Regions from separate parts of the Staphylococcus chromogenes genome, predicted to be linked through region 4. Evidence: riboswitches for the same ligand, from Rfam matches in the RefSeq annotation. Region 4 holds a riboswitch; each other region holds the start of a gene.
What was found. Region 4 has a riboswitch for thiamine pyrophosphate ahead of tenA (thiaminase II). Riboswitches for the same ligand answer to the same signal wherever they lie in the genome.
Positions count from the first base shown of each region.

Region 1 (3,397 bases), 790 kb from region 4:
CCTTCTCCGACAATACTGATCCATTCAGTTGTTTGCGTCGTGATTTTACTACTTGAACCGTATGTGAGATGTAAGATTAAACCTAAAACAATCCCTAAACCGAGTGCGAGAAAGACACGTTTAGGGAATTTAATATGTTTTTTAGCCATCCACCAAAGCCCGATGAGTGCTAAGACGAAAACGACTAAGTTAATAATAATGAATAATGTTGACATAATGTGTACGCTTCCTTCTAATTCCGATTTATATAATAAGGATAATCGGTAAGACACTTAAAAGCAAGCTCTTTTTATTTTTGTCGAATTTGTGGTGAAAAGGGTTGGAGCTCACGTAAGGCTTCTGAATCTCCTTGAATCGCTTGCGCTATGAGTTTCCCTACAATCGGAGATAGAAGAATACCATTGCGATAGTGGCCGGTTGAAACAAATAGCGTGTCTGAAGCTTTGCCCATCACGGGCCAGCCGTCTTCTGTAATTGGACGAATACCAGTCCACGTTTTGAGGGTCTGTTCATGTCTCAATTGGGGGAGCATGGCTTGGCTTTTAGCATCTAACCATTTTAAATTATCGGGATGGTTTTGAGTGGACCAATTGTCTACTTCTGAAGTTGCACCTATTAAATAGCGATTCGTTTTTTTAGGAACGATATAACACCCATTCATATTAAATAAGGTTGTATTCAGAATCGGGCGGGAGGCTTGTATAAGTTTGACGTCGCCTTTTACTGGACGAGTAGGAAGGTCCACATTTAAAGATTGGAGTAATTGACCACTCCATGCGCCGGCCGCAACCACTAAGATGTTCGCATGAATGTGACATGCAGAAGTGTTTAATGTATAACCCCCTTCCACGTGTTGAGTGATGTCTAAGACTTCTGTATTTAAATGAAGAGTTGTATTTTTTTGTAAGGCTACTGCTTGTGTGAGCGCTTTTGTGTATAAATGCGCATTCACTTGGCCATCATCATGTATTTTGAATGCCGCCGTCGTCTCAGGATTAAGTTGAGGAAAATGTTGTTGAAGTGCATGGTTGTTGTACCAATGGAGACGGTGATCATCTTGTTTTAAAAATGTATACTGAGCGCGTAGAGCGTTAACATGACGCGTCTCTGTCGCAAGTTTAATGAGCCCATAGGATTGAAATTCGATATCAATGCCTGTCTCTTGATGTAAACGATAGGCAGTATTTGGCATTAATGCACGACTTTTCATCGCCAAACGATAAAGTGGACTCTCTTCGAAAAATTCATTTTGTGCCCCTAACATTCCTCCTGCTGCATAAGATGCATTCATTCTCGGTGTCGAACGATCAATAATAGAAACCTCGCAGTGAGCGTCGGCAAGATGACGTGCAATAGAGAGTCCTATTACACCTCCACCAATAATCACAATTTGTTCCATAAAAAAACCTCCTACACAATGTGCAAGAGGTCGCGCCCTAGATTCATGGTGAGAAAGAATGTAGGCCTATTTTCTATAAGTTCAGTAAAGTGTATACATTCAATTCATAAGTTAAAATAGCTTCCCTTCGTTGGTACTAACCACTTCAGGTTCAAAGAGTTAAGATGACATCTTTCTCAGCTCAATTAGAGCACCCCTAGCACATCGTATTTAATTTTATGATAAAGGCTTAGCCTCCGAATAGGCGTGCCCAAAATCCTTTTTGTTGGTGACTGTTTTTAATTGTAGTCGCCAATTCTTTTTGTTCTTTTGTTTGTGTTTCAATGCTTTCTTGTGTTTTTGTTAACTGTTCAGCTTGAAGTTTTTGATGTTCTGTCATTGCGTTTAATGATTTTGTATTTGTTTCGAGTTGATTATTGAGTTGATTATGTAATGTTTTTAATTCTTCTTGTTGTTGATGAACTTGTGAAATCATTTGTCCTAATAATTGACGTTCTTCGCGCATTTTGTTGATTTCAGCTTTTAACTCTTGCATCACTTGTGGAAATTGTTGATCTGATGGTAAGTTATCAGGATTTTCTTTTACGATGACTTGTAAAAAGTCTTTTTCTTTTTCGAGCTCTTCGAATGCGAGTTCATAACTGTTCGTACGGCCGACACGTTCAGCAATTTCTTGGAATAATTCGATATCCTCTTCTTGAAAGTCGGTCGCTTCACGGCCTCTATATTCGGTTTTTTTCAACTGGTAGCCACGTTCTTCTAGGTGCTGTACAATTTTACGCACTTGTTTTTCGCTAAGCTCTGATTTAAGTGCAAACTCTTTTGTTAGCATATGAATGAATCCTTTCTGTCAGTCTATTTAGACCCACGGTAGTCTGAGTTCAGTGACCCGTCAGCCTTACCTCTACATTATTGTAACGGCTTTAAGAAGGGATTTCAAGGACTTATGCATTCATATCTTTACTTAAATTCATTTTAATCAATAACGGATAAATCACTCGACGTGGAATACGATTGGCAAAGACATATTTTAAAATATAGCAAGACTTAACGCTTGTGCCGTAAATATCCTTTGTCAAAGGAATATTTGCCTTATTGTAAAGGTCTAGCGGTACAGGTTTCCCATTACGGTCGAGGGAAGGTTGTACGTAGTCGATTTGTGTTTGTTTTTCAAATCCATGTTCTGTTAAGAAACGGCGACGAAAAGCAATATCCTTAGCAGTTTGTTCATCGACATCTTCACTTTCGAGAGTAGATTCAAACATAAAGAAATTCACATCACGACCATGGAGTTGATGTGATAAACGGTTCACGCCTTTTTCTACCTCGTTTAATGTTTCAGCTAAATACGTTTCACAGTGATCGCCAGGCTCAGCAATTAAATAAACGATAAAACCTGTATTTGTTGTTGCTTCATAGTGTGCAGTTGAAAAACTAACCACTTTATCATTGTCAATGCCCACTAAAAAGACGTAATCGTTTTGTGTCTTTTCAGTTTTTAAAGATTGCACAAAGACCGATTCGTCCTCGGTGACAAGAGGATCAAGTTTATCCATATAAAAGTCGATGGCCGGTTCGAACCATTGATCTTTGGTCGATTTTATTTGTACAAATTTCATGTCGTTCACCTCTCTTGATTGATAACAGTATAGCATAGATGTGAAAGAACGATAGTAATGTTGAAGGGGACTATAACATAAATCATTTCATATATTTGATGATGCTTGACTATTCAATTGTTTAAGTCGGATTAAAATAGCCATCAAAATTTATCTAAGCGTAAATTTTGATGGCTATCTATTTATAGGGGGCACTATGTCCTAACCCTATCGATTCTACCATTGAACGTGGACGTTAGTTGAATTTTATTCAATATCGCCTTTATGTTCAGAAGGTTTATGATTATCTGTAGATTCATTCATATAAGCAGCATTATTTTTCGCAACTTCACCATGGTTCACTTTATCTTTTTGGGCAATGACAACAATTTTATTATTG
Region 1 is NZ_CP118953.1:2,226,913-2,230,309, reverse strand. Features, by position in the region: gene PYW36_RS10910 (L-cystine transporter) at 1-215, opposite strand, end outside; gene thiO (glycine oxidase ThiO) at 290-1,399, opposite strand; TPP riboswitch at 1,505-1,607, opposite strand; gene PYW36_RS10900 (hypothetical protein) at 1,629-2,231, opposite strand; gene PYW36_RS10895 (hypothetical protein) at 2,344-3,018, opposite strand; gene PYW36_RS10890 (general stress protein) at 3,265-3,397, opposite strand, start outside.
Region 1: it holds a riboswitch for thiamine pyrophosphate, as region 4 does, so the genes downstream of both, thiO (glycine oxidase ThiO) here and tenA (thiaminase II) in region 4, are expected to answer to the same signal.

Region 2 (3,397 bases), 1.0 Mb from region 4:
TGCCCGCTTCAATGCCTTTTTTCATCGCTTCCGCCATTTTGACAGGGTCTTTAGCACGAGAAACCGCTGAATTTAATAAAATGGCATCTGCACCTAGCTCCATGGCTTCAGCGCAATCTTTCGCAGAACCTATGCCAGCATCAACAATGACAGGCACCTGACTTTTTTCTATTATATAACGCAAATTGAGTGGGTTGCTAAGGCCGCGACCCGTCCCAATTGGAGAGGCCAGTGGCATAATCGCATGAACCCCCAATTGTTCTAAACGTTTAGCTAACACGACATCATCAGAAATATATGGGCAAACGATATAGCCCTTTTTCAACAAAATATCGCATGCTTTATACGTCTCAATCGGATCTGGTAATAACGTATCGTCATCGCCAATCACTTCAACTTTAATCATATCGCATATGCCAGCCTCATTCGCAATCTCTGCAATGCGCACAGCTTCCTCTGCCGATTTAGCGCCCGCGGTATTCGGAAAAGTGATAAATTGCTCTAAATCCACCTCAGCTAAAGGGTTCGGTAATGCTTCATCATATAAACTCATACGTCTTACGGCGAAAGTTAAGACTTCCGTTTCTGAAATATGAATGGCTTTTTTTTGAACTTCAGCATTTTCAAACTTTCCTGTTCCTAAAAATAATCTTGAGTTAAAAGTATAATCCGCTATTTTAAACAACTTAACCGCCTCCTACAAATTCTAAAATTTCAATCCGATCATTGTCTGAAAGAGATTGTTTATCCCATAAAGAACGTTTCACTACATGACCGTTTAATTCTACGACCATGCGTTTACTTTCTATACCGAATTGTTGAATGAGATCGAACACCGTTGCTCCTTCATTTAACAGTTGGGATTGCCCATTAATTTCTACATTCACTGCCTTCACCCCCTTTTTCATACCATTGCTGAACAATATACTTAAATTCATCTAAGTTTTGATGAAACGCACTACCAATCATCGCAATCCCCGAAAATTTACTAGGTATCTCTGCAACTGTTGTGTCATTAATACCGCCAATTGCGACGAGAGGAAAATGACAATTTAAAGCTTGTCTGACTTCACTCACCGTCCTTGGGGGCTGATTGTGTTTAGAGGATGTATTGAACAAATGGCCATAAAGTCCAAACTTTGCACCTTGTACTTTAGCAAATTCAATAGCGCTTTCCGAGTGAACGGACATGCTTACTTCCCACTCTTCTACACGAAATGCAGTTGGCCATTCATATTCACGAAAATGTATACGTCTAATGCCCAATTGTTCAGCACATTGCACGTTAGAATGGATGATGATTTTTGACTTTGGAAATCCTTTATTTATTAATGTTGTAACCCAAATCTTTAAATCATCAGCTTCAGTAGGTGTCCGTAAGATGACTCCGTCGATATAGGGTTCAATTAGAATTAAACGTTGTTGATGATGACGATGTAATAATTCATATGGTGTGACTGCAATAATCAAATTTTATTCCTCCAATAAAAAAAGCTACTTTTCTAGACATAGAAAAATAGCTTTAATGCATGAATACGTGCCACTTTCCTACGCCAGCATTATCTGGATCAGGTCCGGGAATTTTAAAATCACTATTTTAATCTCAGCCATTATTCATGGCACTTCCAGTGGAAACATCAATTATTTAATTTTATCGGCGAACGTAACGTGCAAGATTGAGCACGTAACGGATGATTCTAAATAAGTTTAAGAATAAATTGAAACCCATTTCCCTTGGAGAATAGGCCCCTCTTTTCATTCTATTAAAATCATACAACGTATAAAGTAAAAAAAGCAACAAGCCAACCACAGAAATAAGTGTATGATATATCGGATTATGGATAAACCAACCGACTAAACTCGCGACAATTAATGCGACAAGCGTGACAAACAAATATTTTCCTAAACTAGAGGCATCTTTTATCATAAAGAAACCAATCATTCCAAAAATAATAAATCCGACAATGGCTAAAAGAACATTTTTAAAGAAAACACTCGGTCCTAAATCTTGTAAAGCTACTGTAAAAGCCGCATAAGATAACAGTCCAGAAACGATTGTGTAGATATGTGACATGATGGGCCCACTAAATCGTGCCCTTTGTACAATCATCGTTAAGAGGATTAAAACAAGTAAAACAATAGACAAGGGTTTACGCCATTCAAGCGGCAAAAATTGTCCAAAATACGTGGCAATACCAAATATCACCCAATAATATGTGAAAAATAGCCAAACTTTTCCGTATTGAAATGGATGCTTCGACACCGATGGTCTTGTTTGAGCTGACAATACAATCCCCCCTTTTTGTTTCAAATTTACTATTTTATGCTAAAACAGTCTCACTATTATTACAACCATTTTAATATTTTGTCTATCTTAAAATAGGGTATAGGTCTAAAGTCCTATTGTGTCACCAGTTGCAAATGCTCATTAAACTGAATTTTGTTTTTTACAATATTACACATTTGTAACAAGTCACATATCACCCCTCATTTTTGATACCATGTAAGAGAATCTTAAATACGTATCAAATTTATGAGAAACAAATTATGAAATAAGGGGGCAATACCTTGAAAAAATTTGCTTTTGCACTTACATTCACTTCTGGAGCAGCGGCATTACTCGTTCATCAGGATGCGGAGGCATCAACACAACATACGGTACAATCTGGTGAATCTATTTGGTCTATCGCACAACAATATGGTGTTTCAGTAGATCAACTTACTCAAGACAATAACTTATCAAACCACATTATCTTTCCAGGTCAAGTATTGACGATTGGGTCAAGCAATGAGAATAATAGTCAAAATACAACAGCGCCTCAATTATCACAAGGTCAAACGCATACTGTACGTGCCGGTGAATCTTTGGATATTATCGCTGCGCAATATGGCGTAACGGCACAAGACATCATGAATGCAAACCAACTTAATGGTTACCTTATTTTCCCTAACCAAACATTGACTATCCCTGGAGGGTCAGGTGGTAATAGCACAACAATTTCTGGATCACCAAGTGGAACAACAACTCCAGATAGCGGCTATACATCACCAACATTTAATCATCAAAACTTATATGACTGGGGTCAATGTACATGGCATGTCTTCAACAAACGTGCAGAAGCGGGACAACCTATCAGTACATATTGGTGGAATGCAGATCATTGGGCAGCAAACGCTGCGGCTGACGGTTATACGGTCGACCACAATCCTACGGTCGGTTCAATCATGCAAAATTATGAAGGCCCTGTGGGACATGTCGCATACGTTGAACAAGTGAACCCAGATGGTAGTATTTTAATTTCTGAAATGAATTATAATACACCTCCTGGTACTCCGGATTATCGTACAATCCCTGCATCAATCGCATCATCTTACAATTATATTCATTAATTACATT
Region 2 is NZ_CP118953.1:1,967,340-1,970,736, forward strand. Features, by position in the region: gene PYW36_RS09590 (thiazole synthase) at 1-685, opposite strand, end outside; gene thiS (sulfur carrier protein ThiS) at 687-887, opposite strand; gene PYW36_RS09600 (thiamine phosphate synthase) at 871-1,470, opposite strand; TPP riboswitch at 1,529-1,637, opposite strand; gene PYW36_RS09605 (Bax inhibitor-1/YccA family protein) at 1,652-2,287, opposite strand; gene PYW36_RS09610 (CHAP domain-containing protein) at 2,569-3,390, shown strand.
Region 2: it holds a riboswitch for thiamine pyrophosphate, as region 4 does, so the genes downstream of both, PYW36_RS09600 (thiamine phosphate synthase) here and tenA (thiaminase II) in region 4, are expected to answer to the same signal.

Region 3 (3,397 bases), 920 kb from region 4:
ACGTTCTTGAAATAAGTCAATAAGCTTAAACGTATTATGACTGTCTAACCCAAAAGTAGGTTCATCCAATAAGATGATATCTGCAGAAGTACTCAAAGCTACTGCAACGCTTAAACGACGTTTTTGTCCCATTGATAGTTCGAATGGATGCTGGTCTTTGACATGCGTTAAATCTAAATGCGCTAAAATATCTTCTACTTCCTTTTGGGCGTTGACTTGATCAAAGTGTGTAAAATTAATTAATATTTCGTCATACACAGAGTTTTGAAGGAATTGAAGTTCTGGATTTTGATAAACAAGAAACAGATGAGAGGCGGCAAATTTAAGTTTACGCACGGGTGTATGATTAAAGGTGACCGTTCCTTTATAAGGAATGAGTTGCATTAAACTCTCAAAAAAAGTCGTTTTTCCTGTTCCATTTTTTCCAGTAATAATCGCCCAATCCCCAGCTTGAATTTTAAAATTTTCTACTGTGTACAATGTCCTTTTCCCTCGTTGAATGACGCCTTCATGGAAATGTAATTCGAAAGCGGGGGAAGTTGTATCTGTTAATAGTGGTTTGGGCGCATGATTCCAAGCTTTTGGATGCCACACACCATATTCACTTAAGATGTCTTCGTAGTGCTCTAAAATATCATTTGGCGCGCCTTCTTGAATGATTTGCCCATGTTGATTCATTAAAATGACACGATCGACGTAATCCCAAATGTGTTCTACTTTATGTTCGACAATCAATACGGTTTGATCTTTCCAAAGTGTACGTAAGAGTTGCCAAAGATTTTCTGTTGCTTCAGTATCGAGCATTGCTGTAGGTTCATCTAAAAAGAGCGTGTCAGTTTGTTGAAGCAATGTTCCAGCAATCGCGAGTTTTTGTTTCATGCCTCCACTGAGTTGATGAATAGCTTGCTTTGGATTAATATCAAGACCAACTGCTTCTAGTGCTGCTTGGATTTTCGCATCCATTTCTTTTCGTGGTATTTGTAAGTTTTCAAGAATAAATGCTAATTCTTCATTTACTTGTGGCATACAAAACTGTGCATCAGGATCTTGGAAAATAACGCCCGCATTTTGTGAAATGGTTAATGAATCGTATTTCATAGGTAAATCAATTAAGTGGGGAACAATTCCACTTAAAACATTTAATAGTGTACTTTTACCAGAACCAGAAGGGCCTAGTAAAAGTACTTTTTCTTTATCTTTAATTTCGATATCGAGTCCATCAAAAATTTTATGTGGCGCACTCGGGTATTTTAATCGTAAATTTGTTGCTTTTAACACCTGGCATACTCCTTATAACGTGTCATAATCCTCTTTTGATGCAGGACGAAATAATTTCGTAACTCCGGTTTTGTCTAGTGCTTTTACAAGAAAATAAGGGAACACACCTGCAAGTATCGCACCACTAATTAAACGGAAAACAATGAGTAAAATTAAATTCCATGTCGCTACTTCATTCAAATAACCATAATACCAATCTACTGGAAAGCTAATGAGCGCAGCTGCCATACCTGCAAGTAGACTTACCATAAATGTACGAGATTTGTATTTGAAAATCGCAAACACAATTTCACAAGCTAAACCTTGAAGAATGGCATATATAATAGTAGGAATATCAAATCGACCCATGACAATGGTTTCTCCAGCACCCGCTGCAAACTCAGCAATTAAAGCAATCCCCATTTTCGGAATGATTAAATAAGCGACAACGGCTGCAGCAAACCACATGCCGTACATCAGTTGATCAATATGCAATCCGATAGGTTGAACCGTATAATATGCAATCCACCAAATGTTATAAATGACTGCAAAAATGACCGCAATAAGTACAGTAACCAAAATATCAGATAAAGTTAACCCTTGCTTCTTACGCATAAATATCCTCCTCAATAAAAAACACAGCACCTGAACTAGGTACTGTGTGAAAGTGTATTTGAAACTACAAATCATTATTGAGAACGGAAGAAGACATACGTCATCTGTTGAATTTGAGTTGTCATCACACTTTCCTACGCTAGTATCATCTAGTTCAGGTTCAAAGGGTTTGAGGTGAATACCTCATCTCAGTTTTCACACCCCTAGTGCGTTTCTATTTAATTAATAACGTTAATATACACCTGACTTGTGCGAATGTCAATGTTATGAAACGGGTAATATTCATTGAAAAAAAGTCCAGTTTTAAATTTTTAACATGTGATTCAAACAATATATAATCACTATAATGCAAATCAAAAAAGAGACGGGCTTATTCGCTCGTCTCTTAATATTGAGATACTTTAATAATTAGTCAAAAGTACTTTGAATATCGTCTTTCGTTTTTTCAACGCCATCTTTTGTGTCGTCTTTTTTATCTTTTAATTCTTGTTCTTTGTCTTTAGCATTTTCTGCTGCTTTTTTAATATCTTCTTTAGACATGATACATCGCTCCTTTAATGTATTCTTCTAAAAACATTCCCGTATTTAAAAATAATAAACATGAGAAGAAAGGGTACAAACATATGTAACTTTTGGTATAATACAGGAATGTAAAATTCGTACTAAAAAAGTATGTTTTAAATTGCTACAAAAAGATAATATATTTAAATACATTGAAAGTGGTATGTTCATAATTGATTTATAAAAAATACGTGATTTTGCTAAAATCTCGCGCAATAAATGTTTCTCCATCTAAAGAATGAGATTTCTTTTTTATAAAGACATGAACTGCGTCTTCGTATATAATAATTGTGAGGTGAAGCGGATGTCTTTGTTTAATAAATACACCGAGGTGATTTATAGTTATATCATCGGTGCAGTTTCTATTTTACTAAGTATTATTATCTTTCTTAATATCCCATTGATTCACCAATTTAATGAACATAAAAAGCCTGCAATTAACATCGATAATTTGTGGGACTTTATTATGGCATTTTTCAATGAAATTATTCGCGTGATGAGTAATTATATTGGTGAAATCCCTTTAGTAAGTGGCATAATCATTTTACTTTTCGGTATTTTTATGATTTTTATAGGGAGAACTTTAACGAATACAACACGTTTCGACTATGATATTTCAATTTTATTTTTACTTATTGGGATTATTTATTTTGTTTTAACCCTTATTTTTATGTCACAAGTTTACGGTTTTGCGGCATTTGTGTTTGTCATTCCTTTTTTAATACATATAGGATATATTGCCTATAAAGATGAACTCAATCCTTTTAATCGCAAAAAACACTATTTATGGATTATTGTGAGCTATGGCGTGTGTTATATTTTGGGACAACTCGCGCTTTACGGACGCATTGAAGAGCGACAAGTGGCCCCAATTGATGTATTAAGTATCAATACATTCTTTGTTATTTTATGGTTGTTAGGTCAAATGGCCATTTGGAATTTCCTATTTTTACGCCGAGCTTTA
Region 3 is NZ_CP118953.1:1,654,627-1,658,023, reverse strand. Features, by position in the region: gene PYW36_RS08115 (ABC transporter ATP-binding protein) at 1-1,278, opposite strand, end outside; gene PYW36_RS08110 (ECF transporter S component) at 1,291-1,872, opposite strand; TPP riboswitch at 1,987-2,087, opposite strand; gene graF (glycopeptide resistance-associated protein GraF) at 2,281-2,412, opposite strand; gene auxA (lipoteichoic acid stability factor AuxA) at 2,738-3,397, shown strand, end outside.
Region 3: it holds a riboswitch for thiamine pyrophosphate, as region 4 does, so the genes downstream of both, PYW36_RS08110 (ECF transporter S component) here and tenA (thiaminase II) in region 4, are expected to answer to the same signal.

Region 4 (3,397 bases):
TAATCCCAACCTTTCTCTTGTTGATAGGCGAAATGATTGACCGGGCCTCGGCCTTGTCCTATTTCAGGAGTTTCTTTTATCGCTAGTGAAATAAATTTTTTTGCTTTCGCCACTGCGTCAAAAACAGATTTACCTTTCGCAAGTTCCGCTGTGATGACTGCTGAAAAAGTACATCCTGTCCCATGGGTGTGTAACGTATTAAAACGTGGACTTGAGAAGGTATGCATGTCTTCTTTAGTAAATAAATAATCGCATGCCTCGCCTTCAAGATGTCCTCCTTTAAGGATAACACCTTTCGTTCCAATTTCATTTAAGAAAAAGTGTCCCGCTTTCTTGATGTCGGCTTCTGTTTGAATCGTCATCTTTGTAATTTCTTCAGCCTCTGGAATATTGGGTGTGGCAATATCGGCTAGTGGCAATAGAACATCCTTCAATGATTGTCGTACACTCTCTTCCATTAATGAGTCTCCACTTTTAGCCACCATTACAGGATCAATCACATAGGGAATCGTTTGTTTTTTTACATATCGTGCAACAATGTCCATCATCTCTGGTGTCGGAATCATTCCCGTTTTTAGTGCCTGAGGTAGTTCATCGGAATAGACACTTTCAAGTTGTTCTTCTAACCAAGAAGGTTCTAAATGATGAATATGTTGTACGCCCAGTGAATTTTGAGCCACGATACTCGTAATCGTAGTCATACCATAGACGCCACAGGCATGAAACGATTTTAAATCAGCCATCACGCCTGCCCCTCCAGAAGGGTCTGTACCTGCAATCGTTAAAGCAATATTTAGGGATTTCATGTTATCTTCCTCCAAATTCCCAAGTTTCTTGATGATAAGACATATTAAAAAATTGTTTTTCATGAACTGTACTTTCTAAAAAATTACGTTTTAATCGGTTTTTTTCCTCTTCAGTCGCATTGTCCGCACATTTATTGAGCCACTGGTCAATATGTTGCATCAATTCATCCATTCCTTTTGCATAAAATTCAAACCATGGTTTTAAAGGATGGTCGTTTGCAAAATCTTCTTCACGTAAAGCTTTCAACGCTACTTGTTGATACACGTATGGACAAGGCGCCATCGCAGCAATCGTATAAGCGACATTGTCATAATGATAAGCATTGAAATACATATGTTTTATATAATGATCTGCAGAAGGATACCACTCACCTTCTTTAATAATTTCATTATAAGGGACTTTTACGTAATCTGCGAGAATATGGTGTGCCTCTACTTCACCTGAAGCAGAGAACTCGATTTGTTCAGTTAAAAATTGGATTTCTTTTTTTGAAGTAACTTTAGGTATTAAAAGCGAATAGATTTTAGCAAACTCAAATAAATACCGTGCATCTGCACGTAAATAATGTTGAATCGCCGCTTTTGAAATATCCCCTCTTATCATTCCTTGAATAAAATCATCGTGATAAATCGCTTCAATTATTGGAGAGGCTTCTTGTTTTACACTTTCAGAAAATAACATAAAAAAACTCCTTTCAAAATGAAAAAAGACTACAATAAAGTAGCCCAGTCATGATAAAAGGTTTCAATGTCTACGCTACTTTCCTACGCGAGTATTAACTCAATCAGGTTCAAAGGGTCTGAATTCGATTCATCTCAGCCAAAAGGCTCCCCTAGTAGTCTTTTATGTGATTAATTTTAAATTAACAAATCTTAACTTGAATAGCAATAAAAAAAGCATTGACGTTCACTCAGAAATTGCTTTAATTTCTGAGTGAACATCAATGCCTGGAGTGATAATAAAATCTCTCTTACCACCAACCGTTAGCTTGACGGAATTGAATCGCACGTTCTACTGAACCATATCGCGTGTTAGCATAGTTAAGCATACCTTGAGTTTGAGTGGCAACGCTACCTGTACCCCATGCTTCTTTTGTTTGACCTAAACCTCTGTAGCCGTTAGGGCTTACAATATTTGGATTTCCGCCAGATTCAGGAAGTACGATTGCATTCCACATTGCAGCAGATCCGCCTGCATTAATAAATTGTTCATAGACTGATCCACTACCTGCAGTTGTTGGAGCTTGATAATTTGATGTTGCTTTTGTTGTTGGTGGTGCTTGATAGTTAGATGTAGTCTTTGTTGTTACAGTAGTATTTGCATTTGAAACACTTTGCGTTACTGGCGCTTCATAAGTTGTATAAGTATTATTTGAAGTAGATGCCGCCGGTGTTACTGTTGTATATGATTGATTGTAAGATGTAGGTTCAACTGAATATGCAAAATGATTATAAGATGTATAAGCTTGATTGTTATTAGAAGTTGGAACGATAAAATCAGAAGAAGCTGCATAACCATGAGCTGCCGCTGCTGCTTTAGTCACGTATAACTTATCTCCAGCATAAATAACATCTGATTCTAAGTTATTCCATTTTTTTAATTGGTCAACTGTTACATCGTATTTTTCAGAAATTTTATTTAAAGTGTCACCCCATTGAATGATGTGTACACCTTCTTGAAGTTGTGATTGAGTTTGAGGTGCTGCTTCTGCATTTGTTGCAAATTGACTAGCCGCTAATAAACCAACTGTAGTTGATGCTAAAAGTAATTTTTTCATTTAATAATCCTCCAGTATTCGGAATCGATATCTTTTATATTCACAAATAATATAGCACCAGTCTTTTTCAGTCCCGTAACAACAACATTAAATAAACGGGCATTTTTGTTACAAAAATATTACAAACGTCATTTAAAGGTGATTTAAAATGTAAGTTTTTTGGAAAATGGATGAAAAAACGCTCTTTTTACAATTGATTTTTTTATATCCCTCTTAAAAAACTATGTATTGAGCAGTAAGACAGGCTCGTCTTTTGACAATCTGTCTTACTACTTTGAAATATGGAGCAATTGTAAATACTGCAATTTTAATGGGAGTAAATGTAAAATAAAAGATGAAATAAATGAGAAATATTGAAGACCATAATGATATTTGTTTGGAATTGTTCGTTGAAACGATTTTGGGATAAACACAGGTGGATATTCTAATTGGGTATGGATTGGCTATTACTGGGTTTCTTAAAAAACGTCTATAATGGAAAGTTTTCTAACTGGAAGACCACGAGTTCTGTAGCATAGCGTCTCTCGCCTTGATATTCAAACCGTCGCGTTTGAATCTGTCCTGTAATCGCCACGTGGTCTTCCTCTTTACAAGTTTCATGTATATACGTGGCCGTTGCTCCAAATGCTTTACAACTAAGAAAATCATAAATCGGTTTGTCATTTTTGCTGTGATAGTTCCTTTTTACTTTAATTGAAAATGTAATAAACGGCGTCTCAGATGCGTCAAAATAATGGGGTGGCTTTGAAATCGTCCCTGTCACTTGAAATTGATTTATTAATGGCACCTCCCTTCTGGGTGACTTTATATTAC
Region 4 is NZ_CP118953.1:735,011-738,407, reverse strand. Features, by position in the region: gene thiD (bifunctional hydroxymethylpyrimidine kinase/phosphomethylpyrimidine kinase) at 1-806, opposite strand, end outside; gene tenA (thiaminase II) at 808-1,488, opposite strand; TPP riboswitch at 1,552-1,651, opposite strand; gene PYW36_RS11300 (LysM peptidoglycan-binding domain-containing protein) at 1,778-2,584, opposite strand; gene PYW36_RS03440 (single-stranded DNA-binding protein) at 3,054-3,371, opposite strand.